Regions from separate parts of the Klebsiella sp. SYXHC3 genome, predicted to be linked through region 3. Evidence: predicted binding sites of a transcription regulator. Region 3 holds the regulator's gene; each other region holds the start of a gene.
What was found. Region 3 encodes LexA, which represses DNA repair genes until DNA is damaged. Its sites were predicted from a motif close to TNCTGTATGTACATACAGNA; they were not measured.

Region 1 (3,267 bases), on a different contig from region 3:
GGCATGCTGCATCATTTGCCCTTCCAGCTCGTGGATCTTCTGCTGCAGCGCTTTCGGTGTCAGTTCGACGCTATCGGCTTCCACCGGAGAACGGGCTTTGCCACGGCCTTTGGCTTTGGTCTTCGCGATGTTCTGACCCAGCGCCAGAATATCGACCACTTTCTTATTAAGACCCTGCGGCACAATACCGTGCTCTTCGTTATAACGCTGCTGCTTCTCGCGGCGGCGTTCGGTTTCACCGATCGCCTTCGCCATCGATGGCGTGATTTTATCACCGTAAAGAATCGCCTTACCGTTCACGTTACGCGCCGCGCGGCCGATGGTCTGGATAAGCGAGCGCTCGGAACGCAGGAAGCCCTCTTTATCGGCATCAAGTATCGCCACCAGCGATACTTCCGGCATATCCAGCCCTTCGCGCAGCAGGTTGATCCCCACCAGCACGTCGAACTCGCCAAGACGCAGATCGCGAATAATTTCCATACGCTCGACGGTATCGATATCGGAGTGCAGATAGCGCACCCGTTCACCGTGCTCTTCCAGGTATTCGGTTAAATCCTCCGCCATGCGTTTGGTCAGCGTCGTCACCAGTACACGCTCATTGATCGCCGCACGGGTACGGATTTCTGATAACAGATCGTCGACCTGCGTCGCCACCGGCCGCACTTCGATAACCGGATCCAGTAGGCCCGTTGGGCGAACGACCTGGTCTACCACCTCATCGCCGGATTTTTCCAGCTCATAGGGACCCGGCGTCGCTGAAACGTAGATGGTCTGGGGTGCCAGCGCTTCAAACTCTTCGAACTTCATCGGCCGGTTATCCAGCGCTGACGGCAGGCGAAAGCCATATTCCACCAGCGTCTCTTTACGCGCCCGGTCGCCACGGTACATACCGCCGATTTGCGGGATAGTCACGTGCGATTCATCGATAACCAGCAGGCCATCCGCCGGCAGGTAGTCGAACAGCGTCGGCGGCGGCTCGCCCGGCCCGCGCCCGGAGAGAAAGCGCGAGTAGTTTTCAATCCCCGAGCAGTAGCCCAGCTCGTTCATCATTTCGAGGTCGAACTGAGTGCGCTGGCTCAGCCGCTGCTCTTCAAGCAGTTTATTGTTCGCCAGCAGGACCTTGCGGCGGTCAGCCAGCTCGTCTTTGATCTCTTCCATCGCCTGTACGATACGCTCGCGCGGCGTAACGTAGTGGGTCTTCGGATAGATGGTATAGCGTGGAATGGACGATTCGACGTGGCCGGTCAGCGGGTCAAACAGCGATAGCCGCTCGACCTCTTCGTCAAACAGTTCAATACGCAGCGCGATATCATCGGATTCCGCCGGGAAAACATCGATAACCTCGCCGCGGACGCGGAAAGTGCCGCGCTGGAAGGCCTGATCGTTGCGGGTGTATTGCAGTTCCGCCAGCCGACGCAGGATCGCCCGCTGGTCGATCAGCATGCCGGTGGTCAGGTGCAGCATCATCTTCAGATACAGATCCGGGTCGCCAAGACCGTAGATGGCGGAAACCGAAGCCACCACCACTACATCACGCCGTTCGAGCAACGCTTTGGTGGCCGACAGACGCATCTGCTCAATGTGTTCGTTCACCGAGGCGTCTTTTTCGATAAAGGTATCCGAGCTCGGTACGTAGGCTTCAGGCTGGTAATAATCGTAGTAGGAGACAAAATACTCCACCGCATTCTCGGGAAAGAACTCTTTCATCTCGCCATACAGCTGCGCCGCCAGGGTTTTGTTCGGCGCCAGCACCATCGTCGGGCGCTGTAAGTCAGCGATAACGTTGGCGATGGTGAAGGTTTTCCCCGAACCGGTTACCCCAAGCAGGGTTTGATGCGCAAGGCCATCTTCCAGCCCCTCTTCCAGACGGCGGATGGCTTCGGGCTGATCGCCGGAAGGACGGAATGCGGAGTGCAGCTTGAATGGTTTGCTCATATTTCAGGACCTGAAGATGGGATTGGCCAGCAGGTGTTTAATTCTACCCTTCAGTTTCATTTTTGCCAATAAATAATACTGGATATAAAAACAGTATCGCATTATTGTATGGCGGCAAAAGGACGCGCGGTCGTCCGACTGCGGGCGTAAAATGCGCGCTTTGCGGAATAATCCACCAGCCTGTGTGGTTATCCCCAGAAACATTTATCATTTAACATTTGTCAAGCAAGGTAATGAATCTTTTATGGCAGCCGGTGACACTTTTCTGACAGCCATTGCTTTTATTTAACTTGCTGAAATAAAACATAATTTACCAAAAGACGGGTTTCGCGCCAATTTGCTCGCAGGCCGCGTACTCTCTAGCTTACCGCAAGTTTTCTAACTCTAATACACAAGGTTATCCACAGGAATAGTGGATAACTGCCTGCAGGCCGCGAGGTCTGCCACCCGGCAGAAAAGTCTCATCGGACCAAAGCCCGTGGCTAAAAAAAATTATCGAATTTTTTTTGATATTTATCAGCTAAAGACGGCTGGATTTTTTGCGTTTTCTGGACCACATTTCATCGTCCTGTCAACAAAAAATAGAGCCGTCTCGCAGGTTTATGCGGGGTTATTGCAGGGGGTCAGATCCAGGTACTGCGCGAGATCCTGACGCTGCGATGCGTCGGCAAGCCAGGGAATTTCCCCCAGCAGCGGCGCTGGCAATACCCGCGTTAAGGTTTGCAGATATTCGCGATGGCGTTTACCCGGTGGCTGGATATCGTTGGCGATCCAGCCCACGAGCGGCAGCCCGGCTTCGCGTACCGCCTGGGCGGTGAGCATCGCGTGATTGATACAGCCAAGTTTGACGCCGACCACTAAAATCACCGGCAATTGCTCCTGCTGCGCCCAGTCGGCGAAGGTCAGGGTTTCCGAGAGCGGCGTAAACCAGCCGCCCGCCCCTTCCACCAGCACCCAGTCGGCCAGGCGCTCCAGTTCGCGTAAACCGCTGGAAAGCGTCGTCGCGGCAATCGGTCGCCCTTCATCGGCGCTAATAATATGCGGCGAGGTCGGTTCGGCAAAAGTATAAGGGTTAACCTGTTCATAGCGCAGCGCCACCCGGCTATTACGCTGCAGGGCCAGCGCATCTTCATTGCGTAACCCTTGTGCGGTCAGGTCGCTCCCGGAAGCCACCGGCTTATAGCCTGCGGTGTTAAATCCCAGCTGATTCGCCGCCTGCAGCAGCGCGCTGCTGGCGACGGTTTTACCGACTTCAGTATCGGTTCCGGTGACGAAGAAACGTTTAGTCACGTTCAATGACTCCTGTAAAAAGATGATACGTCAGCGGGCACT
Region 2 (3,267 bases), on a different contig from region 3:
CTGGAAGTGATCGGCAGCAACGCCGATGATGCCGTACCGCATTACCTACGCAAGCTGTACCTCGATTGATAAAGATTGACGACTGGCTAATAACTGGTCAGTCGTCAACCTCTCTCTCCGCTACAATGCCTGTTCTTTATTCAATGAGACGACCATTGTGGCGCTATTAATTATCACCACTATCCTGTGGGCCTTTTCTTTTAGCCTGATTGGCGAATACCTTGCCGGTAGCGTCGATAGCTATTTTTCCGTGCTGATGCGCGTGGGGCTGGCAGCGCTGGTGTTTTTGCCTTTCCTGCGTACGCGCGGCCAGTCTCCGCGCACCATCGTACTCTATATGCTAGTGGGGGCGATGCAGCTTGGCATCATGTATTTGCTGGCTTTCCGCGCCTATCTTTATCTGACGGTCTCGGAATTTCTGTTGTTTACGGTCTTTACCCCGCTGTATATCACCCTGATTTACGATCTGCTCAGCGGTCGTAAGCTGCGCTGGGGCTATCTGCTTAGCGCGGCGCTGGCGGTGTTAGGGGCGGCGATCATCCGCTATGACAAAGTCAGCGATCATTTCTGGACCGGGCTATTGCTGGTGCAGTTGTCGAATATCTGCTTCGCCATCGGCATGGTGGGCTACAAGCGTTTGATGGAAGTCCGCCCGATGCCGCAACACAATGCTTTTGCCTGGTTCTATGCCGGCGCCTTTATTGTGGCGGTAGCGGCGTGGTTTATGCTGGGCAATCCGCAGAGGCTACCGACTACCGGCCTGCAGTGGGGAATCCTGGTCTGGCTTGGCGTGGTCGCATCCGGATTGGGTTATTTCATGTGGAACTACGGCGCGACGCAGGTGGATGCCGGTACGTTGGGGATCATGAATAACGTTCACGTCCCCGCCGGGCTGTTGGTTAATCTCGCTATCTGGCAGGAGCAGCCTCACTGGCCAAGCTTTATCATTGGCGCGCTGGTAATCCTGGCTTCGCTATGGGTCCATCGCCGCTGGGTCGCTCCGCACTCCGTACAAACGGCAGATGATCGCAAGCGTGGTTCCGCGCTGAGCGAATAAACGCTTCTGTTACCGGCTGGCGTTGCTCGCCATCGCGCACTGCAGCATACAGCCGGCTCCACAGTCCTTCTCCCAGGGTTTTGGTGACAATCAAACCCTGGCGTTCAAAACTTTCCACCACCCAGTGCGGCAGGGCGGCAATACCCATTCGTGCGGCAACCATCTGAATCAACAGCAGCGTGTTATCGACACTTTTCAACTGTGGGCTGATCCCCGCCGGTTGCAGGAAGTGGCGCCAGATATCCAGTCGCCCGCGCTGTACCGGGTAAATCAGTAACATTTCCGCAGCCAGATCCTCCGGGGAGATGCGCGTTTTCGCCGCCAGCGGATGTTCCGGAGCTAACACCAGACGAACTTCATAATCAAACATCGGTGAATAGTGCAGGCCGCTACGCGGCAAAATATCTGAGGTCATCACCAGATCGAGTTCACCCTGCTGCAGGGCTGGCTGCGGGTCAAAAGTGACGCCGGACTGAAAATCAACTTCCACCAGCGGCCAGCGGGCGCGGAAGCTTTCCAGCGCCGGGGTGAGCCATTGAATACAGCTATGGCACTCAATCGCCAGCCGCAGACGGGTTTGCTGTGGTTCATTGCAATCCTGTAGCGCGCGAGCGATCTGCGGCAGTACCTGATTGGCCAACTGCAGCAGAATTTCTCCTTGCGGCGTGAAGCGTAGCGGCTGGCTTTTACGCACAAACAAACGGAAACCAAGGCGCTGTTCCAGATCGCTAAACTGGTGGGACAGGGCCGACTGGGTTTGGTGCAGGGCTGCCGCCGCGCCCGCCAGCGAACCGCTGTTCCGCAACGCCTGTAGCGTTTTCAGGTGCTTAATCTCGATCATGAATGTCCTTCACTTCGGCATGAATAATTTGCGCTTGAGGAATATACAGTACCTTTACATTATGGATGTGTAAACATCTGGATGGCTAAATGCAAAAAATTCCATAAGGGGCATAACATGACAATCCTCAATCACACCCTCGGTTTTCCTCGCGTTGGCCTTCGCCGCGAGCTGAAAAAAGCGCAAGAGAGCTACTGGGCGGGCAAGGCCACGCGTGAAGATCTGCTGGCGGTAGGTCGCGAACTGCGCGCTCGTCACTGGGAGCAGCAGAAACAGGCGGGCATTGATCTGTTGCCGGTGGGCGATTTTGCCTGGTACGACCATGTTCTGACCACCAGCCTGCTGTTGGGCAACGTGCCGGCTCGTCATCAGAACAAAGACGGCACCGTCGATATCGATACTCTGTTCCGTATTGGTCGCGGTCGCGCGCCGACCGGCGAACCCGCTGCCGCCGCGGAAATGACCAAGTGGTTCAATACCAACTATCACTACATGGTGCCGGAATTTGTCCAGGGCCAGCAGTTCAAGCTGAGCTGGACCCAACTGCTGGATGAAGTGGACGAAGCGCTGGCGCTGGGCCACAAGATTAAGCCTGTACTGCTGGGGCCGGTAACGTATCTGTGGCTGGGCAAAGTAAAAGGCGAACAGTTTGACCGTTTAAGCCTGCTGAACGATATCCTTCCGGTTTACCAGCAGGTACTGGGCGAGCTGGCGAAACGCGGCATTGAGTGGGTGCAGATTGATGAACCGGCGCTGGTACTGGAGCTGCCGCAAGCATGGTTGGATGCCTTTAAACCGGCTTATGAGGCCCTGCAGGGGCAGGTAAAACTACTGCTGACTACCTATTTTGAAGGGATCGCCGACAACCTTGATATTATCACCGCGCTGCCGGTACAGGGGCTTCACGTCGATCTGGTGCATGGCAAAGATGATGTTGCTGAACTACATAAACGCCTGCCGGCCGACTGGCTGTTATCCGCCGGGCTGATCAACGGTCGTAACGTCTGGCGCGCCGATCTCACGGAAAAATATGCGCAAATTAAGGCGATTGTCGGTCAACGCGAATTATGGGTCGCCTCTTCCTGCTCCTTACTGCATAGCCCGATCGATCTGAGCGTAGAGACCCGTCTTGATGCCGAAGTAAAAAGTTGGTTTGCTTTCGCCCTGCAGAAGTGCGGCGAACTGGCGCTGCTGCGCGATGCGCTGAACAGCGCTGATACGACGGCGATCGAGGCGTGGAGCGCGCCAATCCAGGCTCGTCGCCATTCGACTCGCGTACACAACGCGGCAGTGGAAAAACGGCTGGCGGCAATCACCGCCCAGGACAGCCAGCGCGCCAGCCCTTATGCCGAGCGCGCACAGGCGCAGC
Region 3 (3,267 bases):
ACGTTGACGGGCGAAGTGCATACGCGCCACGCGGGCCAGCTTCTGGGCGATGATTTTATCGGTACCGTGCTCATCCGCCATGCGGCGCAGAGAGACCGACGGCGAGAAACGCACGAAGCTATCGCGGCCAAGCCAGGAGACGGCGAAGAATTTCTGAATACCGTTAAGCATCCGCAGCGGCGGATTCTCTTCGCCTTTTTCACGACCCGGCGCGCGGCCGAACATGACCGACACCGGTACCATTTGCACGTCGAGGTCGGGATGGTTACGGTGCAGATCCAGGTAGTCGTGGAACAGCTTGATGGACTCTTCTTTCGGCGTGTAGTAGGTAAACACGCGCGGGCCGCCGTGGATGAAAACGTAGCGCGGCAGCAGTGTGCCGTCGATTTCCAGCGGTTCAAAAGGGTCGGGTAAATCATGCGCCAGGCACTGGGCGCGCAGGGTCAGCAGGTCCGCCTTGGAGTTATAAGGCAAGACGTACATTATCGGACGCGAGGTATCGAGCCCTAATTCCTGAGCAGGTTCTGCCGGAATAGACTTGCTTTTTACCAGCACCCGTAATGGTAAATTCAGTAATTTATAGTAAATTCGTTGCCAGCCGGACATAAACGATGTGAAGCCTCTGGTTAATCATGCAAATGCGCGGCAAGAATAACAGAAAGCGTACAAAATTTCCGTTGTCACACGGCAAACACGTACACTCAGCGACGTCATTTACATTAAAAGGTTCTTTTTGATGGCCAATAATACCACTGGGTTAACCAGAATCATTAAAGCAGCAGGTTATTCCTGGAAAGGTTTCCGCGCGGCATGGGTTAATGAAGCCGCTTTCCGTCAGGAAGGCGTCGCCGCTATTGTGGCCGTGGCGATAGCCTGCTGGCTGGATGTCGATGTCATTACGCGAGTCCTGCTCATTGGCTCGGTCCTGTTAGTGATGATAGTCGAAATTCTTAACAGCGCGATTGAAGCGGTGGTTGATCGTATCGGGCCTGAGCATCATGAGCTTTCCGGGCGCGCAAAGGATATGGGGTCGGCAGCGGTGCTGCTGGCGATAATCATCGCGCTGATCACCTGGGCCATGCTGCTGTGGTCGCATTACCGCTAAGTCTTGTCGGCAACGCTCGCAAAACGGAAAGAATCTCCTGATTTTTATATGATATGTGGTTCCAAAATCACCATTAGCTGTATATACTCACAGCATAACTGTATATACACCCAGGGGGCGGAATGAAAGCGTTAACGACCAGGCAGCAAGAGGTGTTTGATCTCATCCGGGATCACATCAGCCAAACGGGCATGCCGCCGACGCGTGCGGAAATTGCTCAGCGCTTGGGGTTCCGTTCCCCAAATGCGGCGGAAGAACACCTGAAAGCGCTGGCGCGTAAAGGCGCGATTGAAATCGTCTCCGGCGCTTCCCGCGGCATTCGTCTGCTGACGGAAGAAGAACATGGTCTGCCGCTGATTGGCCGCGTTGCCGCCGGCGAGCCGCTGCTGGCGCAGCAGCATATTGAAGGTCACTACCAGGTTGATCCGGCGATGTTTAAACCGAATGCCGACTTCCTGCTGCGCGTAAGCGGGATGTCGATGAAAGACATCGGTATCCTCGACGGCGATCTGCTGGCGGTGCATAAAACTCAGGACGTGCGTAACGGCCAGGTGGTTGTCGCGCGTATCGATGAAGAAGTGACCGTTAAGCGTCTGAAAAAGCAGGGCAACATCGTTGAACTGCTGCCGGAAAACAGTGAGTTTTCTCCAATCGTCGTCGATCTGCGCCAGCAGAGCTTCACCATTGAAGGTCTGGCCGTCGGCGTGATCCGTAACGGTGAGTGGCTGTAACTCCCGTCTTAACGCAGCGTCATCATGATGCATGACGCTGCGATGTTCCTCCTCTGTCTGGTCCCTCTTCATGCTGCTCAACGCCGCCGATAAAGCACTGTGGCGCCTCGCGCTACCAATGATTTTCTCCAATATCACCGTTCCGCTGCTTGGGTTGGTCGATACCGCCGTTGTCGGCCATCTCGATAGTCCCGTCTATCTTGGCGGCGTCGCCGTCGGCGCGACGGCGACCAGTTTCCTCTTTATGCTGCTGCTGTTCCTGCGAATGAGCACCACTGGCTTAACCGCTCAGGCCTATGGCGCCAAAGATCCGCAGCGCCTGGCGCGCGCGCTGGTGCAACCGCTGATCCTGGCGCTGGCCGCCGGGCTGCTCATCGTTCTGTTCCGCATGCCGCTTATTGACCTCGCGCTGCATATCGTCGGCGGGAGCGAGGCGGTACTGGAACAGGCCAGGCGGTTCCTGGAAATCCGCTGGCTCAGCGCCCCGGCGTCGTTGGCCAACCTGGTGCTGTTAGGGTGGCTGCTTGGCGTGCAGTACGCTCGCGCCCCGGTCATCCTGCTGGTGGTCGGCAACTTGCTGAATATCGTGCTCGATCTGTGGCTGGTGATGGGGTTGCATATGAACGTGCAGGGGGCGGCGCTGGCGACGGCGCTGTCGGAATACGCCACCTTTATCATCGGCCTGCTGATGGCGAAACGGGTGCTGGCGCTGCGTGGCGTGACGTTTGCCATGTTGAAGGAGGCGTGGCGCGGCAATATGCGGCGCCTGCTGGCGCTTAACCGCGACATCATGCTGCGCTCGCTGCTGCTGCAGCTCTGCTTTGGCGCCATCACCGTCTTCGGCGCCCGTCTTGGCAGCGACGTGGTGGCGGTCAATGCGGTACTGATGACCATGCTGACCTTTACCGCATACGCGCTGGACGGTTTTGCCTATGCCGTCGAAGCGCATTCCGGGCAAGCCTACGGCGCGCGTGACGGTAGCCAACTGCTGGAAGTCTGGCGCGCTGCCTGTCGGCAGTCGGGAATGGTAGCGCTGTCGTTCGCGTTAATCTACAGCGTGGCCGGTGAGCATATCATCGCGCTATTGACCTCTATCCCATCATTGCAGCAGCTGGCAGACCGCTATCTGTTCTGGCAGATGATCCTACCGGTGATTGGCGTTTGGTGTTATCTGCTGGATGGCATGTTTATCGGCGCGACGCGCGGCGCGGAGATGCGTAATAGCATGGCGGTAGCCGCTGCGGGGTTTGCGGTGACGTTGCTCTCTGTGCCTATGCTCGGCAATCACGGCCTGTGGCTGGCGCTGGCCGTGTTCCTGGCTTTGCGTGGGCTTTCGCTGGCGCTCATCTGGCGCCGCCACTGGCAGCGTGGCACCTGGTTTAACTCACCCTCCTGAATGTAAAAAGCCCGGCTCAGCGTAGCGCGAGCCGG

Region 1: uvrB (excinuclease ABC subunit UvrB) is a predicted target of LexA. The motif match lies at 2,012-2,031, and genes of this name have one in related genera.
Region 2: metR (HTH-type transcriptional regulator MetR) is a predicted target of LexA. The motif match lies at 1,930-1,949, and genes of this name have one in related genera.

The regions. Positions count from the first base shown of each region.
Region 1 covers NZ_JBXUNG010000006.1:37,791-41,057, reverse strand. The annotation lists gene uvrB (excinuclease ABC subunit UvrB) at 1-1,935, opposite strand, end outside; gene bioD (dethiobiotin synthase) at 2,536-3,225, opposite strand; gene bioC (malonyl-ACP O-methyltransferase BioC) at 3,218-3,267, opposite strand, start outside.
Region 2 covers NZ_JBXUNG010000014.1:62,845-66,111, forward strand. The annotation lists gene yigL (sugar/pyridoxal phosphate phosphatase YigL) at 1-69, shown strand, start outside; gene AC2CGP_RS22870 (carboxylate/amino acid/amine transporter) at 158-1,057, shown strand; gene metR (HTH-type transcriptional regulator MetR) at 945-1,898, opposite strand; gene metE (5-methyltetrahydropteroyltriglutamate--homocysteine S-methyltransferase) at 2,016-3,267, shown strand, end outside.
Region 3 covers NZ_JBXUNG010000009.1:36,364-39,630, forward strand. The annotation lists gene plsB (glycerol-3-phosphate 1-O-acyltransferase PlsB) at 1-606, opposite strand, end outside; gene AC2CGP_RS19380 (diacylglycerol kinase) at 737-1,105, shown strand; gene lexA (transcriptional repressor LexA) at 1,228-1,836, shown strand; gene dinF (MATE family efflux transporter DinF) at 1,907-3,232, shown strand.